Regions from separate parts of the Clavibacter sp. B3I6 genome, predicted to be linked through region 3. Evidence: predicted binding sites of a transcription regulator. Region 3 holds the regulator's gene; each other region holds the start of a gene.
The links. The regulator LexA, encoded in region 3, represses DNA repair genes until DNA is damaged. The targets are predictions, from matches to a motif close to TCGAACANNTGTTCGA.

Region 1: the regulator LexA is predicted to act here: its motif matches at 4,988-5,003, upstream of QFZ62_RS02715 (DUF6504 family protein).
Region 2: the regulator LexA is predicted to act here: its motif matches at 4,715-4,730, upstream of QFZ62_RS08335 (alpha-ketoglutarate-dependent dioxygenase AlkB).

Annotation. Positions count from the first base shown of each region.
Region 1 is NZ_JAUSYL010000001.1:577,702-586,996, reverse strand. Features, by position in the region: gene QFZ62_RS02740 (DNA polymerase III subunit alpha) at 1-65, opposite strand, end outside; gene QFZ62_RS02735 (glucose-6-phosphate dehydrogenase) at 178-1,545, shown strand; gene QFZ62_RS02730 (dienelactone hydrolase family protein) at 1,642-2,391, shown strand; gene QFZ62_RS02725 (LCP family protein) at 2,498-3,769, shown strand; gene pnuC (nicotinamide riboside transporter PnuC) at 3,797-4,495, opposite strand; gene QFZ62_RS02715 (DUF6504 family protein) at 4,622-4,948, opposite strand; gene QFZ62_RS02710 (aldo/keto reductase) at 5,199-6,068, shown strand; gene QFZ62_RS02705 (App1 family protein) at 6,136-7,233, opposite strand; gene QFZ62_RS02700 (SOS response-associated peptidase) at 7,271-8,002, opposite strand; gene QFZ62_RS02695 (hypothetical protein) at 8,001-8,162, shown strand; gene QFZ62_RS02690 (ABC transporter ATP-binding protein) at 8,186-9,091, shown strand; gene QFZ62_RS02685 (ABC transporter permease) at 9,088-9,295, shown strand, end outside.
Region 2 is NZ_JAUSYL010000001.1:1,755,787-1,765,081, reverse strand. Features, by position in the region: gene QFZ62_RS08360 (alpha-E domain-containing protein) at 1-890, shown strand, start outside; gene QFZ62_RS08355 (transglutaminase family protein) at 887-1,732, shown strand; gene QFZ62_RS08350 (alpha/beta fold hydrolase) at 1,770-2,657, shown strand; gene QFZ62_RS08345 (GNAT family N-acetyltransferase) at 2,654-3,151, shown strand; gene QFZ62_RS08340 (helix-turn-helix domain-containing protein) at 3,289-4,011, shown strand; gene QFZ62_RS08335 (alpha-ketoglutarate-dependent dioxygenase AlkB) at 4,060-4,692, opposite strand; gene QFZ62_RS08330 (alcohol dehydrogenase catalytic domain-containing protein) at 4,799-6,010, opposite strand; gene QFZ62_RS08325 (Pr6Pr family membrane protein) at 6,186-6,881, opposite strand; gene QFZ62_RS08320 (biotin/lipoate A/B protein ligase family protein) at 6,960-8,009, shown strand; gene QFZ62_RS08315 (GNAT family N-acetyltransferase) at 8,046-8,330, opposite strand; gene QFZ62_RS08310 (amidase domain-containing protein) at 8,436-9,295, shown strand, end outside.
Region 3 is NZ_JAUSYL010000001.1:3,186,008-3,195,302, reverse strand. Features, by position in the region: gene priA (bifunctional 1-(5-phosphoribosyl)-5-((5-phosphoribosylamino)methylideneamino)imidazole-4-carboxamide isomerase/phosphoribosylanthranilate isomerase PriA) at 1-720, opposite strand, end outside; gene hisH (imidazole glycerol phosphate synthase subunit HisH) at 793-1,434, opposite strand; gene hisB (imidazoleglycerol-phosphate dehydratase HisB) at 1,431-2,039, opposite strand; gene QFZ62_RS15400 (hypothetical protein) at 2,157-2,549, opposite strand; gene lexA (transcriptional repressor LexA) at 2,910-3,590, shown strand; partial or broken gene hflX (GTPase HflX) at 3,664-5,233, opposite strand; gene QFZ62_RS15385 (class I SAM-dependent methyltransferase) at 5,274-5,891, shown strand; gene dapF (diaminopimelate epimerase) at 5,990-6,868, opposite strand; gene miaA (tRNA (adenosine(37)-N6)-dimethylallyltransferase MiaA) at 6,878-7,801, opposite strand; gene miaB (tRNA (N6-isopentenyl adenosine(37)-C2)-methylthiotransferase MiaB) at 7,798-9,295, opposite strand, start outside.

The sequences.
Region 1 (9,295 bases), 2.6 Mb from region 3:
TCGGGCGCCGTGGTGCCGAAGTGGGCGGAGAAGGCGGACGCGACGTGCAGGTGGGTGAAGCTCACGCGCGCCTCCCGACGGATCCGCCGCGCCCTCCCGGACGCGGTGTTCGAACGGATGTTCGACTCGCCCAGTGTAGGTCGGCTGCCGCGCGGTCGCGACCCGTAGTCTCGGAGGATGACCAGCGAACCCTTCACCCTCGTCATCCTCGGCGCCAGCGGCGACCTCACGGAACGCCTCCTCCTGCCGGGTCTCGGCAGCCTCGTGGCGAGCGATCGGGGGCGGCGCATCCAGCTCATCGGCACGGGCCGGAGCGAGCGCGGGGCCGACGAGTGGAAGAGGACGGTCAAGGCCGCGTTCGACTCCGTCGACGCGAAGGGGCGGCGCGCGGCGGGCATCGTCTCGTCCACCCAGTACATCCAGGCCGACCCCACGGACGTGGACGACCTGAAGCGCATCCTCGACGCGTGCGAGGGCGCGCCGGCGCTCTACTTCGCGCTGCCGCCGGCCATCTCCATAGAGGTGTGCGAGCAGCTGGGGAAGCTCGACCTGCCGGAGGGCACCACGCTCGCGCTCGAGAAGCCGTTCGGCTCGAACAGCCGCACGGCCGCCCAGCTCAACCGCCAGCTGCTGAAGCTCGTGCCGGAGGAGCGCATCCACCGCACCGACCACTTCCTCGGCCTGTCCACCGTGCTCAACCTCGTGTCGCTGCGCTTCGCCAACCGCTTCTTCGAGTCGGTGTGGAGCGCGCGGGACATCGAGAAGGTGGAAATCCTCTACGACGAGCAGCTCGCGCTCGAGGGCCGCGCCGGCTACTACGACAAGTCGGGCGCGCTGGTCGACATGATCCAGAGCCACCTGCTGCAGGTGCTCGCCGTCTTCGCGATGGAGCCGCCCGCGAGCATCGACCCGGACGACCTGCGCTCGAACATCGCGTCGGTCCTCCGCGCCACCGAGGTCTGGGACAACGACCCGGTGGCCCACAGCCGCCGCGCCCGGTACACGGCGGGCTCCGTCGGGGGCACGCGCATCCTCGCCTACGCGAAGGAGGAGGGCGTGGATCCGGCCAACCAGACCGAGACGCTCGCCGAGGTCACCTTCGGCGTCGCGAACGCGCGCTGGGCGGGCGTCCCGTTCCGCCTGCGCTCGGGCAAGGCGCTCAAGGAGGCGTCCAAGCGCATCGTCGTCACGTTCAAGCCGGTCGCGCACCTGCCGCGCGGCCTCCACGGGTCCGCCCGCCCCGACCGGCTCGTCATCGACCTGAAGCCCGACGGCATCACGCTCGAGGTCACCATGGACGGCACGGGCGAGCCCTTCACGCTCACCCAGTCCACGTTCCGCGCCGACTTCGCCCCGCCCGAGCTCACCCCGTACGGCGAGGTGCTCGACGGCATCCTCGCGGGCGACCCGCGCCTGTCGGTCCGCGGCGACGTGGCCGAGCGGTGCTGGCGCATCGTCGCGCCCGTCATGCGCGCCTGGAAGGGCGACCGCGTGCCGATGGCCGAGTACCGCGCCGGATCCGCCGGGCCCACCGCCTGGCGCTGACGCCCGCCGCACGGCCCTGACGCCCGTCGCATGACGGCTCGCTGGGCGTCGTCGCCGGCGAGCGGCGCCGGCGCGGCCCGGTCCTAGCGTGAGGGCATGCCCGTGACCCTCGCCGACATCCCCGTGCCCGCCGCCTCACCCGGCGCGTCACCCGGTCTGCACGGCGTGCTGGCGGTGCCCGACGGCGAGGGCCCCTGGCCCGCGGTCGTGGTGGTGCACGAGGCGTTCGGCGTCACCGACGTGATGCGCCGCCAGGCGGAGCGCCTCGCCGAGGCCGGCTTCCTCGCGCTCCTGCCCGACCTCTTCTCCGCGGGCGGGGCGCGCCGCTGCCTCGGCGCGACGTTCCGGGCGCTCGTGGCGGGGGAGGGCCGCGCGTTCGCGGACGTCGAGTCGGCCCGCCGCCTGCTCGTGGGCCGCGCCGACTGCACGGGCCGCGTGGGCGTCATCGGCTTCTGCCTGGGCGGCGGCTTCGCCCTCGCGGCGGCCTCCCGCGGGTTCGACGTCTCGAGCGTCAACTACGGGGTGCTCCCCGAGGACCTCGACGGGGTGCTGGAGGGCGCGTGCCCGATCGTCGCGAGCTACGGCGGCCGGGACCGTCCGCTGGCGGGATCCGCCGCCCGGCTCGAGGCCGCCCTCACGGTGCACGGCATCGAGCACGACGTGCGCGAGCATCCGGACGCCGGGCACTCATTCCTCAACGACACCCCGACGGGACCCCGGATCCTCCGCCCGCTCCTGCGCTCCTCCGGCATGGGCCCGGAGCCCGCGTCCGCCGCGGACGCCTGGCAGCGGATCGACGCGTTCCTCCACGCGCACCTGACGGACGCGGCGCCTCCCGCGCCCTAGCGCATCCGGCCGCGCGCCGGGCGGACCCTCCACCGCCCTCGGCTACCCTGTGGAGGATGCGGGCGGCCACGCCCGAGCCTCCCCGCCCGGCGACGAGAGATCCACCATGCAGCACGCCCCCCAGAGGACCCGCGCGGACCGTGCCCACGTCCGCGGCATCGCCCGCCACGGCCGTCTCCGCGCGCCGAGCGCGGGCCGCACCGTCATGAAGGGCATCGCCGGCGTGGTCGCGGTCGCGCTCGCGAGCACGCTCTCGGTCGCGGGCATCGCGTTCTGGGACCTCTCCCGCACCGTCGCGAGCAACACCGTCGACATCTCCAGCGGCCAGGCCCTCCCGCCGTCGCTGGGCGGGATCGACGGCGGGGCGAACATCCTCATCGTCGGCAGCGACAGCCGCGCCGGCCAGGGCGACGGGTACGGCGCCGCGGAGGACGTGGGCACAGCGACGCTCAACGACGTGACGATGCTGCTGCACATCAGCGAGGACAGCACCCGCGCGACGGTCGTCTCGTTCCCCCGCGACATGCTCGTCCCCATCCCCGCGTGCACGGGCCCCGACGGCACGGAGTACGCGGCGAGCACCCGCGCCCAGCTCAACGAGTCGCTGTCCCGCGGCGGCTTCGACTGCACCGTGCGCATGGTCGAGGGCCTCACCGGGCTCGACATCCCGTACGGCGGCGTCGTGCAGTTCAACGGCGTGGTCGAGATGTCCAACGCGGTCGGCGGCGTCGAGGTCTGCGTGGCCAACGGCATCTACGACCCGAAGACCGACCTGTCGCTGGATCCGGGTCTGCACACCCTGCAGGGCAAGGACGCCGTGCAGTTCCTCCGCACGCGCTACGGCGTGGGCGACGGCAGCGACATCTCCCGCATCGGGAACCAGCAGGTCTTCCTCAGCGCGCTCGTGCGCACCATCAAGAGCGCGGACACGCTGACCAACCCGGCCAAGCTCTACGGCATCGCGCGCGCCGTGGTCGACAACATGCAGCTGTCCACCTCGCTCGCCGACCTCGACACCCTCGTGTCGGTGGCCCTCACCTTCCGGGACATCCCGCTCGACGACGTGGTCTTCCTGCAGTACCCGGGCGAGGTGCTGGCGAACGGGCGGGTGCAGCCGGACGAGGTCGCCGCCGCGCAGCTCGTCGGCCTGCTCGCCTCCGACGCGGACTTCTCGCTCGGCCAGCCGGCCGCGACCGACGAGTCCGGCAGCGTCCCGGCCGACGGCGCGACGACGTCGCCCGCGACCCCGGCGCCCGTGGCCCCCGCCGACGGGTCCACGCCCGCGCCGACCCCCACGCCGACGTCCGAGGTGCTCGACGCGAGCATCACCGGGCAGACCGCGGCGCAGAGCACCTGCTCCAACGGCCAGGGCCGCTGACGCGCGGCGGGATCGAGCGGGCCGCGCCTAGCGGTCGGCGGGCGCCTCGACGACCCGCGGGTCGGGGAATACCGTCTCGACGGCGGGCGTCGCGGATCCGCGGGCGCGCATCCAGACGAAGAAGCCCGCGAGGGTGAAGGCGCCGTAGAAGACGTACATGAAGGCGGACGCGTAGTAGCCGGCGCCCACGAGCAGCGGCACGCCGACGAGGTCGACGGCGACCCAGATCAGCCAGAACTCCACCCACCCCTTCGCCATGCCGTAGGTGGCGAGGAGCGAGCCGACGAAGATCCAGGCGTCGGCCCACACGGGCTCGTAGGAGCCGAGGGCGCGGAAGACCGGGGTGAGGATCGCGGTGCCGCCGACGAGCGCGACCACGAGGAGGACGCGCTGGCGGCCGGACGCCCACTGCGGGACGACGGGGGCGCCGCCGTGGCGGGCCTGGTTCCAGCGGTGCCAGCCGTAGATCGACACGGCGATGAACATCACCTGGCGCCCGGCCTGGCCGAGGAGGTTCACGGGGTTCGGCGTGCCGAAGACCGCGCCGAGGAAGACGGTGAAGAGCAGCACGTTGCCGACGATGCCGACGGGCCACGCCCAGACCTTCCGGCGCATGCCGCCGAGCGCGCTGGCGAGGCCGAAGAGGTTGCCGACGATCTCGCGCCAGAGCACGACCTGGTCGCCGATGCGGAGCTGCGCGTCGAACAGCCACTCGAGTGCCGCCATGCCGGGATCCCTCCGTGCGCGCACGATCCGGGTGATCGCGAGCGGGGCGCCGTGCGCGGCGCCGATGTGGTGAAGGCCCGGAGCCCGTCCGCTATTCCCCGCGGCACCGCGCCGCGTCACGCCGCGTCACGCGAAGAGGCGGGTGTCGAGCTCCTCGTCCGACGCCGTGACGAGCGACCACCGGCCGCGCGCGTCGACGCTCAGGTCGAACGACCCGTCGACCCGGCGGGCGCCCGTGGTGAGCGGCACCGCCTCCACGCGCCACATGCTGAGCTCCAGGAGGTGGGCGCTCGCGCCGCGGGGCGCGCGGCCCGTGCGCTGCCACCAGTCGACCCGGGCGATCCACCGCTCGGGCGAGCTGACGACCCCGTAGACCACGCCCCGCCAGGTGAACCGGAGCGGCGACCCGTCTCCCGAGAGCTCGACCTCCACGTCCTCGTCGATCCGCATCATGCCGCTCCTCCCGTCGTCGCGCCGGCCGCGCCTCGTCGTTCGAACGGGTGTTCGAACCTCTTCCTCGAGTGTAGGAACGGGCGCCGACATCCACGAGGGGAGCGGGCGGATCCGCCTCACCCTCCACCGGAGCCTGAGGGTCGCGTCCGCATCGCGCGCATCGGGCATGGATCGGAGGTCCGCCGCGTTGGCTCCAGGGTCCCGAGGGCGGCAGACGCCCCCTCGTCATCGACACCCGAGGAGGGTCCACATGACCGACACCACCACCCGCCCCGCCGAGGCTTCCGGCACCTTCACCATCGGCGGCAACCTGCCCGTCGTCCGGCTCGGCTACGGCACCATGCAGCTGACCGGCGACGGCGTCTGGGGCGCCCCCGAGGATCCGGCCGCGGCCGTCCGCGTCATCCGCCGCGCCGCCGAGCTCGGCGTCACGTTCTTCGACACCGCCGACTCCTACGGCCCGTTCGTGGCCGAGGAGCTCCTCAAGGAGGCGCTCCACCCGTACGCCGACGAGGTCGTCGTCGCCACCAAGGGCGGGCTCACGCGCCCCGGCCCCGGCGACTGGCAGCCCGTCGGCCGCCCCGAGTACCTGCGCCAGCAGGCCGAGCTGAGCCTCCGCCACCTCGGCCTCGAGCGCATCGACCTCTACCAGCTGCACCGCATCGACCCCGCCGTCCCGCTCGCCGACCAGATCGGCGTGCTCAAGGACCTGCAGTCCGAGGGCAAGATCCGCCACATCGGCCTGTCCGAGGTCCAGGTCGACGACGTGAAGGCGGCACGGGAGATCGCCGAGATCGTCTCCGTGCAGAACCTCTTCAACCTCGCCAAGCGCGACGCCGAGCCGCTGCTCGAGTACGCCGAGGCCGAGGGCCTCGCGTTCATCCCGTGGTTCCCGCTCGCGACCGGCGAGCTCGCGAAGGACGGCGGCCCGCTCGACGCCCTCGCGAAGCAGCACGACGCGACCCCCTCGCAGCTCGCGCTCGCGTGGCTCCTCCGCCGCTCGCCCGTCATGCTGCCGATCCCCGGCACCAAGTCGGTCGGGCACGTCGAGGACAACATCGCCGCGGCGGGCATCGAGCTCACCGACGACGAGTTCCAGGCGCTCACCGACGCCGTCTGATCCTTCCCGCACGCACGAGGGCCCCGCAGGAGATCTCCTGCGGGGCCCTCGTGCGTCCGGAGGCGTCCTACGTGCCGATGCGGGTGCCGGAGTCGTCCGCGAGCCCGAGGTCGTCGAGCTGCGCGAGCAGGCTGGCACCGTCGGGCGCGTAGACCCACGGGATCGAGCTGTCGAGCGCGCGCTTCTCGGCCTTCGCCCGGCCGCCCGCGAGCACGGCCTCGCCGGCCGACAGCTGGCGGATGAGCACGACCTCGACGTTGTCGGGGTGCTCGTCGGCGAACTCGCCGTAGAGCAGCTCGTCGTGCTGGCCGTCGTCGCCCGCGAGGATCCACTTGACCTGGGGGAACTCCTCCGCGAGCCGCTGCAGGTTCAGCCGCTTGTGCTCCATGCCGCTGCGGAACCACCGGTCGACGGTGGGGCCCCAGTCGGTGAGGAGGATCGGTCCCGGCGGGTACAGGTTCCGCGACAGGAACCGGGTGAGCGTGGGGGCCACGTTCCAGGCGCCGGTGGACAGGTAGAGGACGGGCGCGCCCGTGTGCTGCAGGCGGAGGCGCTCGTAGAGCACGGCCATGCCCGGCGTGGGCGTCCGCGCGTGCTCGTCGAGCACGAAGGTGTTCCACGCGGCGAGGAAGGGGCGGGGGAGCGCGGTGACCATCACGGTGTCGTCGATGTCGCTGAGGATCCCGGTGCGCACCTCGTCGCCGACGATGAACACCGGCGCCTCGACCGTCTCGGACCCCTGCGCGCGGAGGCGGATGGTGTGCCAGCCGCTCGGCAGCGACGCCTCGACGACCATGTCGACCACGCCGCCGCGGTCGGCGCGCACCTCGTGCTCGGTGCCGTCGATCTCGACCGTGACGGCCACGTCCGTCAGCGGCACGCTCGTGAAGCTGCGCCAGCCGCGCACGCTCTTGTCGCCGGCGAGGGCGCGGCGGCTCTGCGGATCGGTGAGGAGCACGCGGCAGAGGACGCGGACCCAGCGGACCGAGCCGTAGCCCGCGTACGGGATGACGGTGGGGGTGAGGCCGCGCTTGCGGGCGCGGCCCTCGCGGATCTCGTGGATGCGGTCCTCGATGCGGGCCGCCCGGTGCAGCACGGGTGCGGCAGCCGGTGACTCGAGGAGCGTGCGGGTCGCGTTCTTCTTCTTCTTCGAGGTGGGTGCCACGCGGTCAGTCAACCAGACCCGAGGGCCGCGCCACGCCTCAGACGGGCCGGGCGAGCTCGGCGGTGTCCGGCGCGTCCTGGTCGATGCCGGGCCCGACCTCGTCCATGGCGAGCTGCTCGACCACGTCCTCCGCCTGCGCGGCCACCGCGCGCAGCAGGTCGGGCGAGCCCTCCGCCGTGGGGTCGAGCCACTCCTCCACGACGTCGGGCGACAGGACCACGGGCATCCGCTCCGCGAGCGCCTCCACCGTGCCGGCCGACGGCCGCGTGAGGACCGCGCAGCTGAGCACCCAGCGGGCGGGGTCGTCGGCGGGGCGCGACGGATCCCGCCACCACTCGTACAGCGCGGCGAGCAGCACGACGCCGTCGCCCGCCCCGACGAGGTAGGGCGTGCGGACGCCGTCGTCCGTCTCGTGCCACTCGTAGTACCCCGACACGGGGATCGCGGCGCGGCGCGCGACGAGCGCCTGCAGGAGGTCCGGACGCGAGGCGAGCGACTCCGCGGGGACCTCGGCGAGCGGCGGACCCTGGTCGGGGCCCGGGGATCCCGCCGGGACGAGGCCCCAGCGCGCGGACTCCAGCCGGCGCACGGGCACCTGGTCCTCCGTGTCGCCCTCGGGACGGCGGGGGAGCGTGTCCACCAGGACGGCGACGCGCTGGCCCGGCGCGATGCGCCAGGAGGGGGCGGGCACGGCCGCGCCCGCGTGATCCACGTCGAGGAGACCCACCAGGTCGTCGGCGGTCAGGGACCTGGCGAGGATGCGCGTCATGCCCTCCATCCTGGCCGATGCGACCGACGGCGGGCACCTGCGCAAGCCCCTGTCCGCGGAGCGTCGGACATGTTACGAACTGGCGACATGCATCGTGCGGGTGCGGACGATCGCCCGGCCCCGTGGTTCCCTGGTCTACCTGGCAAGTGTCGATTCGTAGTGCCTACGAGGAATGAGCCACCCATGATCGAGTTCCACCACGTCCGCAAGCAGTACCCGGACGGCACGCTCGCGATCGAGGACTTCAGCCTCGTCGTGCCCTCGCGGACCACCACCGTCCTCGTCGGATCCTCCGGCTGCGGCAAGACGACGCTCATGCGGATGATCAACCGGATGGTCGACCCCACGAGCGGGCGCATCGAGATCGACGGCACCGACATCGCCACCGAGGACGCCGTGAAGCTCCGCCGCCGCATCGGCTACGTGATGCAGAACTCCGGCCTCCTCCCGCACCGCAGGGTGGTCGACAACATCGCGACCGTGCCGCGCCTCACCGGCGTCGACAAGCGCACGGCGCGCGCGGACGCCCTCCGCCTCATGGACACCGTGGGCCTCGACCGGTCGATGGCCGACCGCTACCCGTCCCAGCTCTCCGGCGGCCAGCAGCAGCGCGTGGGCGTGGCCCGCGGCCTCGCGGTCGACCCGAACATCCTGCTCATGGACGAGCCGTTCGGTGCCGTCGACCCGCTCGTGCGCGACGACCTCCAGCAGGAGCTCATCCGGCTGCGCACCCAGCTCGACAAGACCGTCGTCTTCGTGACGCACGACATCGACGAGGCGTTCCTCCTCGGCGACCAGGTGGTGATCCTCGAGAAGGGCGGCCGCATCGCCCAGCAGGGCACGCCGCAGGAGATCCTCTCGAACCCGGCCAACGACTTCGTCCGCGACTTCGTGGGCGCCGACAAGGGCAAGCGCGCGCTGCACCTCGAGGACACCGGCACCGGCCGGGTCCTCGTCGACCGCGACGGCCGGCTCGTCGGCGTGCTCGACGACGAGGGGCGCACCGCCGCCCGCTCCGCATCCGCTCCGAGCGAGGCGGGGGCCGCGCACGCCCCCGGTGCCCCGGCGCAGGGTGCGGGACCCGCGTGAACTGGGTCCTCGCCAACATCCAGACCGTCCTCGACCTGGCTGTCGCGCACGTCGCGCTGTCCGCCACGCCCGTCCTCCTCGGCTTCGTGCTCGCGCTGCCGCTGGGATGGCTCGCCAACCGCTACCGCCGCGCGCGGGGCTCCCTGCTCGCGGTCGGCGGGGCGCTGTACACGATCCCGTCCATCGCGCTGCTCCTGTCGATCC
Region 2 (9,295 bases), 1.4 Mb from region 3:
GCTACATCGAGCGCTCCGACGGGACCGCCCGCATCCTCGACGTGCACCTCCAGCTCCTCCTCGAGGACCCGTGGATCGACGAGGACACCGCCTGCCGGTCGCTCCTCAGCGTGATGGGCAGCGACGTCCCCTCGGACGCGGCGCTCGGCCGGGACGACGTGCTCGCGCTCCTCGCCGTGGACCGCACGCAACCGGCGTCCATCGCGTACTCGCTCGGCGCCGCGCGGGAGAACGCGCGCCGCGCCCGCGAGATCGTCTCGAGCGAGCTCTGGGAGTGCCTCAACACGACGCGCGCCCGCATGCCCCGGAAGATCGCGAACGACCGCGTGCACGAGTTCTTCGGCTGGGTCCGCGAGCGCTCGGCCCTCGCGGTCGGGCTCGTCGAGTCGGGCACGAGCCGCGACGAGGCGTGGCAGTTCTTCACGCTCGGCCGCTCCATCGAGCGCGCCGACATGACCGCGCGCCTCCTCGCCACGCGCGCCCTCACCGAGGCGAGCGGCCCGTCGTGGACCACGATCCTCCGCTCCTGCGGCGCGTACGAGGCCTACCTCCGCACCTACCGCGGGGTGCCGAGCGCGCGCAACGCGGCGGAGTTCCTGCTGCTCGACCGGCTGTTCCCGCGGTCGATCACGCACTCCATCCGCCGCGCCGAGCAGTGCCTGCACGACATCGAGCCGCGCACGGACCGCCTCGGGGTGTCCGACCAGGCGCAGCGCCTGCTCGGGCAGATCCGGAGCGAGCTGGAGTACCGGCCGATCCAGGAGATCCTCGACGACCTCCCGCGCTTCATGGACGCCGTGCAGGAGGCCACCAGCGCCACCTCCGAGGCCGTCCGCCAGCGCTACTTCCCCACCAACGCGGCACCGAGCTGGGTAGGAGAGAACTCGTGAACCGCCTGCGCATCACCCACCGGACCGGCTTCCACTACGAGGGCGAGGTGACGGCGTCGTACAACGAGGCGCGGATGCTGCCCGTGTCGAGCGAGAACCAGTTCGTCCTGGACTCGAACCTCGACATCCAGCCGAAGCCGGGCCATCACACCTACGTCGACCACTTCGGCACGCGCGTCTCCTCGTTCGAGATCCTGAGCCCCCACCGCTCGCTCGAGCTGACGGCGACGAGCCTCGTCGAGGTGCGCCCGCGCACGCACGAGCCGCACCAGCTCGGCTGGGACGACCTCGCGGTCGAGGTGGAGCGGGCGACGGAGCACGTGGAGCAGGTCGCGCAGACCGGGCGCACCGCCCCGCACGAGGAGGTCATGGCGCTCGCGGAGGAGATCGCGGGCGGCGCCGGCACCCCGTGCGAGGCCGCCGCCGCGATCGCGCGGGCGATCGGCGAGGAGGTGGAGTACATGGCCGGCGTCACGAGCGTCCAGTCGACCGCGCGCGAGGCGTGGGAGCAGGGCCGGGGCGTCTGCCAGGACATCACCCACATCGTCATCGGCGCGCTCCGGCACGTGGGGATCCCCGCGCGCTACGTCAGCGGCTACCTGCACCCGAAGCCGAACGCCGCCGTGGGCGAGACCGTCACGGGCGAGTCGCACGCCTGGGTCGAGTGGTTCTGCGGCGAGTGGCGCGGCTGGGATCCCACGAACCTCATCGACATCGGCGACCGCCACGTGCTCGTCGGCCGCGGGCGCGACTACCGCGACGTGGCGCCGCTGCGGGGAATCTACGCGGGGCCGTTCCGGTCGAAGCTGTTCGTGCGGGTGGAGATCACGCGCGAGTCCTGACCCCTGGCGGCCGGGCGCGCGCGCCTAGTCTGGACCCATGCCCGACGAGGAGCGCTCCACCGGAGGAGCCGACCACCGCACCATCGTGGACGCCGAGGGCGTGACCCTCCACTACTACGTGTGGGAGGCGGAGCAGCCGCGCGCCGTCGTGCACATCGCGCACGGAGTCGGCGAGCACGCGCTGCGGTACGTCCGCCTGGCCCGGGACCTCAACGCCGTGGGGTTCACGGTCGCGGCCGACGACCACCGCGGGCACGGCGCCACGGGCCTCGGCCACCTCGGGATCGGCGTGCTGGGACCCCGGCGGCACCTCGCGGCGCTCGACGGGATCCAGCTCGTCAGCGAGCAGCTCCGCCGGGACCACCCCGACCTCCCGCTCGTGCTCCTCGGCCACAGCTGGGGCGCGCTCCTCGCCCAGCGCATCGTCGCCCGCGCCGCGCACCTGTACGCGGGGCTCGTGCTGAGCGGGGCGTCGCTCGCGATGCCCGGCGTCATCAACACGGGCGACCTCAACAAGCGCTGGCGGCACCCGGCGGCGTCCGGCTTCGAGTGGCTCTCGCGGGACCCGGAGGCGCAGCGCGCGTTCGGTGCCGACGACCGGAACTTCGACGTCAACGCGCTGAAGCCGTACCGGATGCGCGACTCCGTGCAGATCATGGGCCGCCCGCCGCGGAAGCTCGCGGTGGACCTCCCCGTCCTGATCCAGGGCGGCGAGGAGGACTCGCTCGGCGGCCGGCGCGGGATGCAGCTGCTCGCGCGCGACTACAGCCGGCGGTCGCGCCTCAGCGACGTCCTGCTCATCGTCTACCCGGGCGCGCGGCACGAGATCTACAACGAGACGAACCGCGACGAGGTGGTGGCGGACCTCCGGAGCTGGCTCGAGTCGCGCATCGCGCCCGTGCCGGTGCCGGCGCCGGACGAGTGACCGCCGGCGACGGAGTCGCGCTCCGCCCGGCGCGCGCCGACGACCTGCCGTTCCTCGAGGACATGCTGCTCGCGTCGATGGACTGGCGCGGCGACGGGGCGATGACGCGCGAGCGGATCCGCGCGACGCCCGAGCTCGCGCACTACCTGGCCGGATGGCCGCGCGCGGGCGACGTCGGCGTGGTCGCGGAGGTCGACGGCGCTCCCGTCGGCGCCGCGTGGGCGCGCCTCTTCGCGGAGGACGACCGCGGCTACGGCTTCGTCGCACCGGACGTCCCCGAGCTCGGCACGGCGCTCGTTCCCGCCGCGCGCGGTCGCGGCGTCGGGCGGCGGATGCTCGTGGCGCTCGTCGCGGCGGTGCGCGCATCCGGCGCCCCGGCCGTGAGCCTCAGCGTGGAGGACGGCAACGACCGCGCCCGCGCCCTCTACGCGTCGCTCGGCTTCGTGCCCGTGGGGCGCGAGGGCGGATCCGACGTGCTGCTGCTCCGCTGGTGAGGCACGCCGCCCTCGGGCCCGCGACGCGAGCGGGCGGGCGGGCGGCACGAGCCGTTCACCTGGCGGTCGCCCTCCCGTCGGTCCGCGCCGGTACCGTCCGAGGCGCTCCTGTGCCAGGAGCGGGACGGGAGCACCACGTGGACCAGCGGCAGCAGGCGGTGGCCCGCGCACGGCGCGAGATCGTCGAGGCGGCGGGCGCCCAGTTCGCGGCGCGCGGCTACGAGGGCACGTCGTTCTCCCGCGTGGCCGAGGCGATGGGGAAGCCCAAGTCGGCCATCGGCTACCACCTGTTCGCCTCGAAGGAGCGCCTCGCGGGCGCCGTGGTCGCTGACCAGGAGGACAGGTGGCTGCGCATCGAGGCCGAGCTGGGCGGGCCGGGAGCCCTGCCGGAGCTCGTCGTCTTCCTCCTCACCGCCGCGCGCACGGTGGAGGTGTGCCCGATCGCGGCAGGTGCCGTCCGCCTGCAGCAGGACATGCCGCGGCTGGGCCTCGCGATCGAGCGCCGCTTCGACATCTGGACCTTCACGCGCCGGCACCTCGAGGCCGAGCTGGCGCTCCAGGACGTGCGCGGCGTGGAGGTCGACGCCACCGTGGACGTGCTCCTCAGCGCGACCTTCGGCCTGCTCGCCCACCGCTTCCCGCAGGCGCCGGACGGCGGCCTGGCGGAGCGCCTGCGCCGTCTCTGGATCCCGCTGCTCGCGCACCTGGGGCTCGAGGGCGTCGCGGAGGTCGTGCGCGACGCCCGCCCGCTCGACCTGGCGCGCGTGGAGTCCGCATCCGGGTCGGACGGGGATCGGCACGCGGCCGCCGACGCGGCGGGCGGCCCCGACGCGTCCGAGGGAGGACGCGCCCGCGCCTGATCCGCGCGTCCGCCGCCGCGATCCCCGCCGCCTCGGACCGGCGCTCGCCTACGCGGGCCAGACCGGCCGGAACTGGATGCTGATGCGCGGCCCCACAGCCGAGGCCGTCTTGAGGATGGCGTGCTCGTGGGTGCGCTGGGCGCTGCCGCCCATGATGACGAGGTCGCCGTGCCCGAGCGGGAAGCGCCGCACCTGGCCGCCGCCCTTCGGCCGCAGCGAGAGGGTGCGGGCGGCACCGACCGAGACGATGGCGACCATGGTGTCGCGGTCGATGGCGCGCCCGACGCGGTCGCCGTGCCACGCGACGCTGTCGTCGCCCGTGCGGTAGAAGCAGAGTCCCGCCGTCTCGAGCACCTGCCCGGGCGGGCGGCCGTAGTGGTCGTTCAGCGCCTCGCGCGCCTCCACGAGCACGGGCGCCGGCAGCGTCGCGCGCGGCCCGAACCAGGAGAGCAGCCGCGGGACCTCGACCACGCGGCCGTGCATGAGGCGCGTGTCGGCCGTCCACTCGACGTCCTCCACGAGGCGCTCGAACAGCGCGTCCGAGTCGGCGACCCAGCCGGGCCGGATGTCGAGCCACGCGCCCTGCCCCAGGTCGAGCCGCTCGACCTCCCCGCCGAGGGCGCCGAGCGTCGGCTCCGCCTGGAGGTCGTCGAAGAGGGAGGCCTGGAACGCGATGCTCATGGCGCGAGCATAGCCCGGATGCTCGAACGCATGTTCGAACGAGGGAGGGGCCGGGAGGGCCGCGCCGCCGCCCGGGCGCGTCGTGCGCCGGGCGGCGGCGCGCGGGTCAGCCGACCTCGAGCACCGTCTTCAGCCAGCCCTCCTCGCGCACGTCGAAGTGCTCGTAGGCGTCGATCGCGGTCGTCATCCCCTCGTCCTGCGTGATGAAGCGCGTGGGGTCGAACACGCCGGACGCGACGAGGTCGATGAGCGGCGGCGTGACGCGGCGGTGGTCGCAGTTGCCCATGCGGATCGTGAGGTTCTTGTTCATCGCGGCACCGATCGGGTACGACGTGAGCTGGGGCGGGTAGACGCCGATGATCCCGATGCGCCCCGACTTCCGCACCATCTGCACGGCCCACTGCGCGGCCTGGCTCGGCGCGTCGCCGGGGACCCAGAAGCCGTCGTGCGGGGAGGCGCCGGGCGCGACCTGCGCGACCTCGGCGGCGAACGAGTCCGCCTGCTGCTCGGCCTCCTCGGCGGCGGGACCCGCGTGCGGGCGCTGCGCATCGACGCCGACCGCGTCGATCACCGCGTCCACGCCGATCCCGAGGGTCGCCTCCATCACCGCGGCCACCGGGTCCTCGCGCTCGAAGTGGATCACCTCGGCGTGCTGCTCGAGCGCCATCGCGAGCCGCGTCTCCACGTGGTCGATCGCGAACACGCGCCCGGCGCCCATGCGGAAGGCGGACGCGACGGCGAACTGCCCGACGACGCCCGCGCCGAGGACCGCCACGGTGTCGCCCGGCCGGATGCCCGCGAGCTCGGCGCCGAACCAGGCGGTGGGGAAGATGTCGCTGAGGAGGATCGCCTGGTCGTCGCTGACCGTGTCGGGGAGCGGGATGAGCGTGTGCGCCGCCCAGGGGATCCGCGCGTACTCGGCCTGCAGGCCGTCGACGGGGCCCGTCGTCTCGGGCCCGCCGAAGAAGGAGGTCCCGGCCTGCGGGCCGTTCGGGTTGGCGACGTCGCACTGCGCCGTGCTGCCCGCGCGGCACTGCGCGCACACGCCGCACGACATGGTGGAGCACACCAGCACGCGGTCGCCGGGGGAGAAGCCGCGCACGGCGTCGCCGACCTCGGTGACGGTGCCGATCGCCTCGTGGCCGAGGATCGTGCCCTCCCGCATGCCGGCCATGGTCCCACGCACGAAGTGCAGGTCGGTGCCGCAGATGGCGCTGCGGGTGATGCGGATGACCGCGTCGGTCGGCTCCTGGATCCTCGGGTCCGGCACCTCGTCCAGGCGGATGTCGCCCTCGCCGTGCCACACGACTGCCTTCATGCTGCCTCGCCTCTCGTCACCGGGCGTGCGGGCCGATGCGCCGCCGTCCGTGCCTCCGACGCTAGGCCGGCACCGGGACGGCGTCCGGGGCGCGGAGACCCCTTGACGCGGGGCGGGCGCGGCCGCTACCGGACGCCCGGCGGCGGCGGCGGCTGCTGCTGCCGCCGGACGGGCGTCACAGGGTCCCGGCGCCGGCCGCCGTGATCGCCCGCGACGCCCGCCGGCCGATCGCGATCAGGAGGAGCGCCATCCCGCAGATGAACGCCGCGATCACCACGATCCAGACCGCGACCGCGGCGTACCCGTCCTCGGTGGCGGGATCCAGGAACGGGTACGGGTAGTAGGTGGCCGCTCCCGTGACCTCGTTGCCCGTGAACGGCCCGCGCGCGAGCGTGACCGCGACCCACACGAGCGGGTAGACGACGACCCGGCCGACCGCCCCGTAGCCGAGCGCCCGCCGGTCCGGCGCGAGCAGCCAGTCGAGCAGCACGAGCGCGGGCACGACGACGTGCAGCACCTCGTTCGACCAGGGCAGGTTCCCGCCGGGGATGGTCGGCAGCCCCCGCAGCAGCAGGTTGTAGACGACGCCCGTCGTGACCATGTAGGTCGCGGCGGCCAGGCGCAGGGTCGTCCAGCCGCGCCCGGGCGCGGGTCCCCGGCGGAGCAGCCGTACCGCGCCGACCCCCATGACCACGGCGGCGACGAGGTTCGACTGGATCGTGAAGAACATGAGGAAGTCGACGGTCTTTCCCGCGATCCCCTCCACGCCGACGCTCCGCCAGAACGACGAGCTGACGACGTACTGGCTGACGACGGCGACCAGGACGGCCAGGACGGTGAGGAGGCGGACGACCGCCCAGGTGATGCGCACCCCTCACCGTCGCACATCGCCGTGCCCGCGGCGATCCCCGGACCGTGCGCCGGCACCCGCGCGCCCTAGGCTGGGCGGATGCATGGTGAGTACAAGGTCCCCGGCGGCAAGCTCGTCGTGGTCGACCTCGACGTGACCGACGGCCGCATCTCCGGGTTCCGCCTCGCGGGCGACTTCTTCCTCGAGCCGGACGACGCGCTCGAGGCCATCGACGGTGCCGTCAACGGCCTCCCCGAGGACAGCGACGCCGCCGCGATCGCCGCCGCCATCCGCCGCGCGCTCCCGGCGCAGGCCGTGCTCCTCGGCTTCTCGCCCGAGGCCGTCGCCGTGGCCATCCGCCGCTCGCTCGCCCGCGCCACGGACTGGGGCGACTACGAGTGGGAGGTCATCCACGACCGCGCCTACCGGCCGGTGGAGCAGATGGCGCTCGACCAGGTGCTCGCGGAGGAGGTCGGCGCCGGCCGCCGCAACCCCACGCTGCGCATCTGGGAGTGGGACCAGCCCGCCGTCGTCATCGGGAGCTTCCAGTCCCTCCGCAACGAGGTCGACGCCGAGCAGGCCGCGGCCCACGGCTTCGACGTCGTCCGCCGCGTCTCCGGCGGCGGCGCCATGTACATGGAGGCGGGCGCCGTCATCACGTACTCGATCTACGCGCCCGTCGACCTCGTGCAGGGCATGACCTTCGCGGACTCCTACGCGTACCTCGACGAGTGGGTCATCACCGCGCTGCGCTCGCTCGGCATCGACGCGTCGTACCAGCCGCTCAACGACATCACGAGCCCCACCGGCAAGATCGGCGGCGCCGCGCAGAAGCGCCTGGGCGCCGGCGCCGTGCTGCACCACGTCACCATGAGCTACGACATGGACGGCGAGAAGATGGTTCAGGTGCTCCGCATCGGCCGCGAGAAGATCAGCGACAAGGGCATCACGAGCGCCGCCAAGCGCGTCGACCCCCTCCGCAGCCAGACGGGCATGAGCCGCGCGGACATCATCGACCGGATGAAGGCCACGTTCACCGGCCTCTACGGCGGGAAGCCGGGCGAGGTCACGGCGGAGGAGTGGGCGAAGACGCGCCAGCTCGTCGAGGAGAAGTTCTCCACGCCGGAGTGGCTGACGCGCGTCCCCTGAGGCGCGCCGCGGCGGGCGCGGGCGCGAGCCGGCGGGTCAGCCCCGCTCGAGCAGCTCGCGGTAGTCCGGGTGCTCGTCGATCCACTCCGCCACGAACGGGCACGTGGCGACGACCGTGCGGGATCCTGCGCGCACGTCGTCGAGGGCGGCCCGCACCAGCTCCCCGCCGAGGCCGCCGCGCCGCTTGGCGGGATCGACCTCCGTGTGGGTGAAGACGATGCGGTCGCCCTGGATCAGGTAGTCCGCGAAGCCCGCGCGCTCGCCGTCGAGCCACAGCGTGTAGCGCGAGCCGTCGGGGTCGTGGGTCACGTCGACGCTCATCCCGCCACCCTAGGCGGGGCGCCGCCCGGAGTCGATCCGCAGGGGTCCGGGTTACCCTGGACGGGCCCGGCATCCCGGAGCACCCCTCGACCTCCGGAGCAGCACGTGACCGCCGACATCCGCCGCCGCAGCATCCTCGCCGCCGCGCTCGCGGTCCCCGTGACCGCCGCCCTCGCCGCCTGCACCCGCCAGGAGCCGGCCCCGCGCGCGACCGCCGGCGCGGGTGCCGCGGACGAGCCGGCCGCGACCGCCCCCTCGCCCGCCGTCGCCTCGGTCGAGCCCGCGGCGCTCTCCGTCTCGGGTGGCCAGACCGTCACCCTCGCCGGCACCGGCCTCGCGGCCGCGACGGCCGTCATGTTCGCGGGCACCCCGGGCACCGACCTGCAGGTGGCCGGCGACGGCTCGCTCACGGTGGTCGCACCGCGGTCCTCCGACTACGAGGACCGGGCCGCCGACGTCCAGGTCATGGCCGGCGACGCCGCGCTCACGACCGCCACGGCGGCGTACGCGGCCCAGACGCCCGTCGACCGGCAGCTCCAGTACGCGCTCGCGCACTGGGACGCCTACAACCTCGCGGAGTACGGCGACTTCAACCCCTCCGGCGGCGACTGCGTCAACTTCGTCAGCCAGACCCTCATCCAGCGCGGCTGGGAGATGACGACCGAGTGGCACAACCGCGGCGGCGGATCCGACTGGACCTACGCGTGGATCCACGTGCCCACCTTCGACCGGTGGCTCGCCGCCAACGCGACGGCGCTCGGCATCACGCGCCTCGAGCTCGCCGACCGGGACCGCCTGAAGGTCGGCGACATCGTCATCTTCGACTGGAACCGCAACGCGTCGGGCGACCACACGCAGATCATCTCCGCCATCGAGCCGAAGGACGGCGGCAACGTCGTGAAGATGGTCGGCCACAACCTCGACAACGACTACCGCGACCTCGACGAGACCATCACCACGGAGCA
Region 3 (9,295 bases):
GGCGAGCGTGAACGCGCCGGCGTAGAGGGCCTTGCCGACGATGGCGCCCTCGAGTCCGAGCGGCACGAGCTCGCGCAGCGCCTGGATGTCGTCGAGGCTCGACACGCCGCCGGAGGCGACGACGGGGCGCTCGGTGCGCTCGAGCACGTCCCGGAGCAGCTGCAGGTTCGGGCCCTGGAGGGTGCCGTCCTTGGTGACGTCGGTCACGACGTAGCGCGCGCAGCCGGCCTCCTCGAGGCGCTCCAGCACCTCCCAGATGTCGCCGCCGTCCTGCGTCCAGCCGCGGGCGGAGAGCGTGCGGCCGCGCACGTCGAGCCCGACCGCGACGGCCTCGCCGTGCTGCGCGATGACGCTCGCCGCCCACTCGGGGTTCTCAAGCGCCGCCGTGCCCAGGTTGATGCGGGTCGCGCCGCTCTCCAGGGCCACGTCGAGGGAGCGGTCGTCGCGGATCCCGCCGGACAGCTCGATCTGGACGCCGTCGATGGCGCGGATCACCCGCGAGATGACGGAGAGGTTGTCCCCGCGGCCGAACGCCGCGTCGAGGTCGACCAGGTGCAGCCACTCGGCGCCCTGCTCGGCCCAGTCGCGCGCGGCGTCGACGGGGTCGCCGTAGCCCGTCTCGGTGCCGGCCGCGCCCTGCGTGAGGCGGACGGCCTGGCCGCCCGCGACGTCGACGGCGGGCAGGAGGGTCAGACGGGGCGTGCTGGTGAACTCGCTCATGGGAGGGCCTTCGATCGGTCGGACGGGACGGGCGGGGCCGTCGGGGACGGCGGGGGCGCGGTGCGGGCCGGGTCAGGCGGCGCGGAGGGTGCCGAGCCAGTTCGCGAGGAGCCGGATCCCGGCCTCCCCCGACTTCTCGGGGTGGAACTGCGTGGCGGTGAGCGGGCCGTTCTCCACGGCGGCGACGAACCGCTCGCCGTGCGTGGCCCAGGTGACGCGCGGCGCCGGCAGCGGCGGGAGCGGGTCGATGCCCCACGTGCGCGCGGCGTACGAGTGGACGAAGTAGAACCGCTCCTCCTCGAGCCCCGCGAACAGCGCGGAGCCCTCGGGGACGTCGACCGTGTTCCAGCCCATGTGCGGGAGCACGTCGGACTCGAGGCGCCCCACCGTGCCGGGCCACTCCCCCAGCCCGGCCACGTCGACGCCGCGCTCGACGCCCCGGTCGAACATGACCTGCATGCCGACGCAGATGCCGAGCACCGGACGCCCGCCCGCGAGTCGTCGGTCGACCACGCGGTCGCCGCCGGCGGCGCGGAGCGCGGTCATGACGGCCGAGAACGCGCCCACCCCGGGGACCAGGAGGCCGTCGGCCTCGTGCGCCCGCTTCGGGTCGCCCGTCAGCTCGACGTCCGCGCCGGCCAGCTCGAGGGCCTTGACGGCCGAGTGGACGTTGCCGCTGCCGTAGTCGAGGACGACGACGGACGGGCGCGTCACAGCGCGCCCTTGGTGGAGGGGATGCCGGAGACGCGGGGGTCGAGCTCCTTCGCCTGCCGGAACGCGCGGGCGAAGGACTTGAACTCCGCCTCCGCGATGTGGTGGGGATCGCGCCCGCCGAGCACCGTGACGTGCACGGTGAGGCCCGCGTGGAACGTGATGGCCTCGAAGACGTGACGGACCATGGATCCGGTGAAGTGCCCGCCGATGAGGTGCATCTCGAAGCCCGCGGGCTCGCCCGAGTGGACGAGGAAGGGGCGGCCCGAGATGTCGACGACCGCCTGCACGAGCGCCTCGTCGAGCGGGACGAGCGCGTCGCCGAAGCGGGCGATGCCCGACTTGTCTCCGAGCGCCTGGCGGATGGCCTGGCCGAGGACGATGCCGACGTCCTCCACGGTGTGGTGCACGTCGATGTGCGTGTCACCCGTGGCGGTGACCTTCAGGTCGGTGAGCGAGTGCTTCGCGAACGCGGTGAGCATGTGGTCGTAGAACGGGACCGACGTGTTGATCTCGGAGACGCCCGTGCCGTCGAGGTCGAGCTGCAGCTCGATGCTGGACTCGCTGGTCTGCCGCGTGACGTGCGCGGTGCGCGCGAGGGTGCTCATGCCCTCCATGCTACCGATCGGTTCCGACCGCCCGACCTCGCTCCCGGCCGCCACCGGGAGCGAGGCCGGCCCGTCCGCGCCGACGACCCGCGACTGCGGGACGCGGCGCGGGAGTGCTCAGTGCGCGTACTCCGCGGGCACGGCGAGCTGCTGGCCCGCCGCGACGTCCGACGTGGGGAGGCGGTTGAGGTCGACGACCGACGCGATGACGTCGCGCGGGTCGGCGCTGGGCGCGATCTCCTCGGCGAGGTCCCACAGGGACTGGCCGCTCGACACGGTGACGTACTCGAACGCGGCGCCCGATGCGTCCTTCGAGGCGACGGCCGCACCGCCGTTGAGGGCGACGAGCCCGGCGCCGAGCGCGAGCGGGGCCGCGACGAGCGCGGTGAGGACGATGCGACCGCGGCGCGTGATGCGCAGGCGCGTGCGGGGCGCGACGGCTGCCTCCGTGACGGGGACGGCGGAGTCGGCGGCGGCGGAGACGATGGGGGTTGCTGCTGCGGTGTTCATGGTGACCTCTCGTGCGAGACGGTGGGGCGTCGAGGCGACGCGCCCGGCGGTGCAGTGCGGTACGGCATGCGATGCGGGTCGGGCAGCTCGCACCCGGCTCTCGGCCGGGAGAGCCGGGTGCGAAGCTGTGTTCCGAACATACATTCGAAACCAGCCCTCCGCAAGCCCACTTCGCCTCGATTCGCGCCTCCGACGCGCGACACGCTCGAACAGGTGTTTGCCCGGGGTGCCTCGGCTGGATACAGTTTCGAGTGCCTAGAGTCCATTGGACCGGGTACCACCGACATCGCCCTCGCGAGGGGTCGGCCCGCCGGGTCGACGAGCCGCGGAGGGCGTCGGCGACGAGAGGCGGGCCGTGGCATGGCGGACGAGCGAGCAGCGGGAGGCGGCGCGACGAGGCGCCGCAAGAGCCTCAGCGACAAGCAGATCTCGATCCTGGAGTTCATCCAGCGCGCCATCGCCGGCCAGGGCTACCCGCCGAGCATGCGCGAGATCGGCGACGCCGTCGGCCTGGCGTCGCTCTCGAGCGTCACGCACCAGCTCAACCAGCTCGAGCTCTCGGGCTACCTCCGCCGGGACCCGAACCGCCCGCGCGCCCTCGAGGTGCTGATCGACCTGCCCGGCAGCGGCGCCGCGGAGACCGGCGAGCCGTCGACGCCCGTGGGCGACGCGGCGATGGTCCCGATGGTCGGCCGCATCGCCGCCGGCATCCCCATCACGGCCGAGCAGATGGTCGAGGAGGTCTTCCCCCTCCCCCGCCAGCTGGTCGGCAAGGGCGACCTCTTCATGCTGCGCGTCGTCGGCGACTCGATGATCGACGCGGCCATCTGCGACGGCGACTGGGTCGTCGTCCGCCAGCAGAAGACGGCGGAGAACGGCGACATCGTCGCCGCCATGCTCGACGACGAGGCCACCGTCAAGGTGTTCCGCCAGCGCGACGGGCACACGTGGCTGCTGCCGCGCAACAGCGCGTTCGAGCCGATCCTCGGCGACTTCGCGGAGGTCGTCGGCAAGGTCGTGGCGGTCATGCGCTCCGTCTGACCCTCGCCACGACGCACGAGAGCGGCCGGTCCCCGAGGGGAGCGGCCGCTCTCGTGCGTGCGGGCGACGCGGATCAGACCGCGGACGCCACCGCGTAGTCCTGGACCTGCGCCTGCTGCTCGGCCGTGACGAGGGCCCGGACGCGCGTGCCCTCCTCCACGTACGAGGTCTCGAGGACCTTGGCGCCCTCGTGCAGCATCGCCACGATCTCGCCGTGCTCGAACGGCACCAGCAGGTCGACCTCGATGGTCGGCTGCGGGAGCAGCTCGGCGATGCGGCGACGCAGCTCGTCGACGCCCTCGCCCGTGCGGGCCGAGACGAAGACGCCCTGCGGGACGAGCCCGCGCAGCACGACGCGGTCGTCGTCCGACGCCAGATCGCTCTTGTTGAACACGACGATCTCCGGGATGGACGAGGCGTCCACCTCGGCGATGACCTCGTGCACCGTCGCGAGCTGGGCGGCGGGATCCGGGTGGGAGGCGTCGACGACGTGCACGAGCACGTCCGCGTCGGCGAGCTCCTCGAGGGTCGAGCGGAACGCCTCCACCAGCTGGTGCGGCAGGTTCCGGACGAACCCGACGGTGTCGGCGAGCGTGTACAGCTGCCCCTCGTCCGTCTCGGTCTTGCGGACCGTGGCGTCCAGCGTCGCGAACAGGGCGTTCTCGACGAGCACGCCCGCCTTCGTCACGCGGTTGAGCAGCGACGACTTGCCGGCGGGCGTTCGTGTACCCCACGATCGCCACCGACGGCACGGCGTTCCGGTCGCGATTGGCGCGCTTGGTGTCGCGGGCCGGCTTCATCCCGGCGATCTGCTTCCGGAGCTTGGCCATGCGCGTGTTGATGCGGCGGCGGTCGAGCTCGATCTTCGTCTCACCGGGTCCGCGGGATCCCATGCCGGCACCCGCGCCGCCGACCTGGCCTCCGGCCTGGCGCGACATCGAGTCGCCCCATCCGCGGAGGCGCGGCAGGAGGTACTGCAGCTGTGCGAGCTCGACCTGGGCCTTGCCCTCGCGGCTCTTGGCGTGCTGGCTGAAGATGTCGAGGATCACGGCCGTGCGGTCGATGACCTTGACCTTCACCACGTCCTCGAGGGCGCGCCGCTGGCTGGGCGCGAGCTCGGTGTCGGCGATGACGGTGTCCGCGCCGACCGCCGCCACGAGGGCACGCAGCTCCTCCGCCTTGCCGCTGCCGAAGTAGGTGCTGGGGTCCGGGGTGGGACGGCGCTGGAGGAGGCCGTCGAGCACCACGGCGCCCGCCGTCTCGGCCAGGGCCGCGAGCTCGCGCATGCTGTTCTCGGCGTCGTCGACCGACCCCTGCGAGTAGACGCCGATGAGGACGACGTTCTCGAGGCGCAGCTGCCGGTACTCGACCTCGGTGACGTCCTCGAGCTCGGTTGAGAGCCCGGCGACGCGGCGCAGCGCCTGGCGGTCGGCCCGCTCGCTCTGGTCGCCGTCGGACCCCTGCTCGGTGTCGGGGTTCGCGGACAGCGCCTGCGCGCCCGATCCGCGGAAGAGGGCGTAGCCGGCGGACCGGTTCTCCGCCCGGGCGAGGACGCGCGCGACGACGTCATCCCCGATGCTGCTCTCGGTGGACGTCGTCGTCGTGTCCGTGGACTCGTGGTCGTGCTCGTCGTGCGTGATCATGTGCTCCCATCGTAGCCTCGGCGTCCGGTATCGTCCCGGTATGGCCGACGCGCATTACTTCTCCTCGTCGCCGGCCGGTCCCCTGCGCACCCGCACGATCGCGGTCGAGCTGGGGGGACGGACGGTGGACGTCGAGACCGCGGGCGGCGTCTTCAGCCCCGAGCACGTCGACCAGGGGACCCTGGTCCTGCTGCGCCACGTCCCGACGCCTCCTCGTGAGGGTCATCTGCTGGACGTGGGCTGCGGCTGGGGTCCGGTGGCGCTCGATCTGGCGATGCGGTCGCCGTCGGCCACCGTGTGGGCGGTCGACGTGAACGAGCGTGCTCTCGAGCTGACGCGGGCGAATGCCCGGTCCCTCGGTCTCGATAACGTCAACGCCGTGCTGCCCGAGGATGTTCCCGCGGACCTCCGCTTCGCGACCGTCTGGTCGAACCCGCCCATCCGCGTGGGCAAGGAGGCGCTGCACGCGATCCTGCTCGACTGGGTGCCGCGGCTCGCGCCCGACGCCGACGCGTGGCTCGTCGTGCAGCGCCACCTCGGATCCGACTCGCTGCAGCGCTGGCTCGCCGACGCGCTGCCGGCGGGCCTCGAGACGACGCGCGCCGCGTCCGACAAGGGCTTCCGGGTGCTCCGGGTCCACCGCGGCGCCGACTCCTAGGGCGGATCCTCCGGCTGGGCTTCCCCGCCGGCACCGGTCCCGCGCCTCCCGCAACCGCCTCGACGCCGTCCTGCGGGTCGTCCAGACCGCGCGAGCGATCAGGCCAGCGCCACGACCCCGTCGAAGACGAGCTCCGCCGGACCCGAGAGCCCCACGTGCTCGCCGTCCTCCGTGGGGAACATCCGCACGCCGAGCACGCCGCCCGGCAGCTGGACCCGCCACTGGTGGGGTGCCGCGGCACCGGCCCAGTGCCGGATGGCGAGGGCGGCGGCCGCGGCCCCCGTACCGCAGCTCAGCGTCTCGCCGCTCCCCCGCTCGTGGACGCGCATGGCGATGTGGCCGATCCCGTCGACGACCAGCGGGTCGGCCGGCACGACGAGCTCCACGTTGGCGCCGTCCGCGGGCTCGGGGTCCAGCTGCGGCACGAACGCGAGGTCGGCCTCGGCGAGCTCGTCCTCGCTCGACAGCGCGACGACCACGTGCGGGTTGCCGACGTCGATGCCGAGGCCCGGCCGCGCGACCTGGAGGTCCTTCGCGCGCACGAGCGGCTCGCCGCCCGCCAGGGACCAGCGGCCGAGGTCGACCTGGAAGCCGGATCCGCTCCGCTGGACGTCCCGCACGCCGGCACGCGTGCCGATCGGGACGGTGCGCCCCGGCGGCAGCTCGATGAGCCCGTTCTCGATGAGGAAGAGCGTGAAGACGCGGATGCCGTTGCCGCACATCTCCGCGGGGCTGCCGTCGACGTTGCGGTAGTCCATGAACCACTCCGCGTCGGGATCCTCGTCGAGCGCCGCCCGGCCCTCGGGGATGCGGCTGGAGAGCACCGCGCGGATCGTGCCGTCGGCGCCGATGCCGAAGTGGCGGTCGCAGAGCGCCTGCACCTGGGTGTCGGTCAGGTCGATCTCGCCCGCGGGATCCGCGAACAGCACGAAGTCGTTGCCCGTGCCCTGGCCCTTGGTGAACTGCAGGTCTGCCATCCCGCCAGCCTACGGGCGCGCCGCCGGGAGGGCGTCGAGGGCGTGCTCGAGTAGCCGGTCGTCGCGCGCGTCGAGCCGCACGGCGTCGGCGTAGCGGCCGAACCACGACACCTGCCGGCGCGCGTACCGACGCGTGAGGGCGCGCGTCTCCTCGATCGCCTCCTCCTCGGTCAGCTCCCCCGCGATCTGACGCGCGGCCTGCGCGTACCCGATGGCGCGCGACGCCGTGACGCCGTCGGCGAGCCCCGCGGGCAGCAGCCCCCGCACCTCGTCCACGAGGCCGTCGGCCCACATGCCGGCGACGCGGGTGTCGAGCCGGGGCACGAGCTCCTCGCGCCGCAGCGTGAGCGAGAGGATCCGCGCGGGATGCCAGGCGCGCGGCTCGGCGGACTCCCGCGCCGGCTGGGGGCCCGTGATCTCGACCACCTCGAGCGCCCGCACCAGCCGCCGTCCGTTGTGGGCGCCGATGCGCTCGGCGGCCGCGGGATCGAGCTCCCGCAGCCGCCGGTGGAGCATGCCGGGACCGGTGGACGCGAGCTCCCGCTCGAGGCGCTGCCGGATCTCCGGGTCGGTGCCCGCGAACGCGTACTCGAACAGGACCGACGAGATGTAGAGCCCGGATCCGCCGACGAGGATCGGGACGGCGCCGCGCGCGAGGATGCCGCCGACCGCCGCCCGCGCCTCCTCCTGGTACGCGGCGACCGTGGCCTCCGCCGTGACCTCGAGGACGTCGAGCAGGTGGTGCGGGATGCCGCGACGCTCCGACTCGGGGAGCTTCGCCGTGCCGACGTCCATGCCGCGGTACAGCTGCATCGCGTCCGCGTTGACGATCTCCGCGGCGCGCCCCTCGGCGCGCAGGCGCTCCGCGATGTCGAGGGACAGCGCGGACTTGCCGGTGCCGGTGGCCCCGACGACCGCGAGGATCGGGGTCACGCGCGGTGACGCGGGTGCGCGGCCCCGTCGACCGCGGGCGACGGCACCCGGAGCGACGGCAGGCCGAGCGACACGCGGGGCGCGCCGCCGGCCGTGGTGGTCCCGAGAGCGGGCGCGGGCACGCCGCACGAGTCCGCCTGCGCGCGCTCCCAGGCGTCGCCGGCCCGGGTGCGCCGGATGCGCAGCGGCGCCTGGTCGACGGAGTCCGCGATGAGGTGGAACGGCGCCGCACGGGTGACCTCCACCTGCACGGCGTCGCCGGGCCGCGGCTCGCCGCTGCCGGCGGGGACGTCGAGGTGGACGAGGCGGCCGTCCTGGGCACGGCCCGTGACGCGACGGGTGTCGCCGTCCTTCCGCCCCTCGTGGGCGCTCACGAGCACCTCGACCGTGCGGCCGACGACGCGCTGGTTCTCCTCGTGGCTGATGCGCTCCTGCAGCGCGGTGAGGCGGGCGTAGCGCTCCTTCACGACGTCCGCGGGGACCTGCTCGTCCATGGTCGCGGCGGGGGTGCCCGGGCGGATGGAGTACTGGAACGTGAACGCGGAGGAGAAGCGCGCGGCCTCCACCACGCGCAGGGTCTCCTGGAAGTCCTCCTCGGTCTCGCCGGGGAAGCCGACGATGATGTCGGTGGTGATGGCCGCGTCCGGGATGCGCGTGCGCACCCGGTCGAGGATCCCGAGGAACCGCTCAGAACGATAGGACCGCCGCATGGCCTTGAGGATGCGGTCGGAGCCCGACTGCAGCGGCATGTGCAGCTGCGGCATGACGGCGGGCGTCTCGGCCATCGCGTCGATCACGTCGTCCGTGAAGGCCGCCGGGTGCGGGCTGGTGAAGCGGATCCGCTCGAGCCCCTCGATGGCGCCCGCGGCCCGCAGGAGCTTGCCGAACGCCTGCCGGTCGCCGAACTCGACGCCGTAGGAGTTCACGTTCTGGCCGAGCAGCGTGACCTCGACCGCGCCGTCGTCCACGAGGGCCTGGATCTCGGCGAGGATGTCGCCGGGCCGGCGGTCCTTCTCCTTCCCCCGTAGCGCAGGCACGATGCAGAACGTGCACGTGTTGTTGCACCCGACGGAGATGGAGACCCAGCCGCTCGCGATCTCGTCGCGCTTGGTGGGGAGCGTCGACGGGAACGTCTCGAGGCTCTCGAGGATCTCGAGCTGCGCCTCGCCGTTGTGCCGCGCGCGCTCGAGCAGCGTGGGGAGGGCGCCCATGTTGTGGGTCCCGAACACGACGTCCACCCACGGCGCCTTCTCGAGGACCGTGGCCCGGTCCTTCTGCGCCAGGCAGCCCCCGACGGCGATCTGCATGCCCTCGTGCCGGCGCTTCACCCCGGCGAGGTGGCCGAGGTTGCCGTAGAGCTTGTTGTCCGCGTTCTCGCGCACGGCGCAGGTGTTGATGACGACGATGTCGGCCTCGGCGCCCTCCGCGGAGACGTAGCCGGCGGCCTCGAGAGACCCGGTGAGGCGCTCGGAGTCGTGGACGTTCATCTGACAG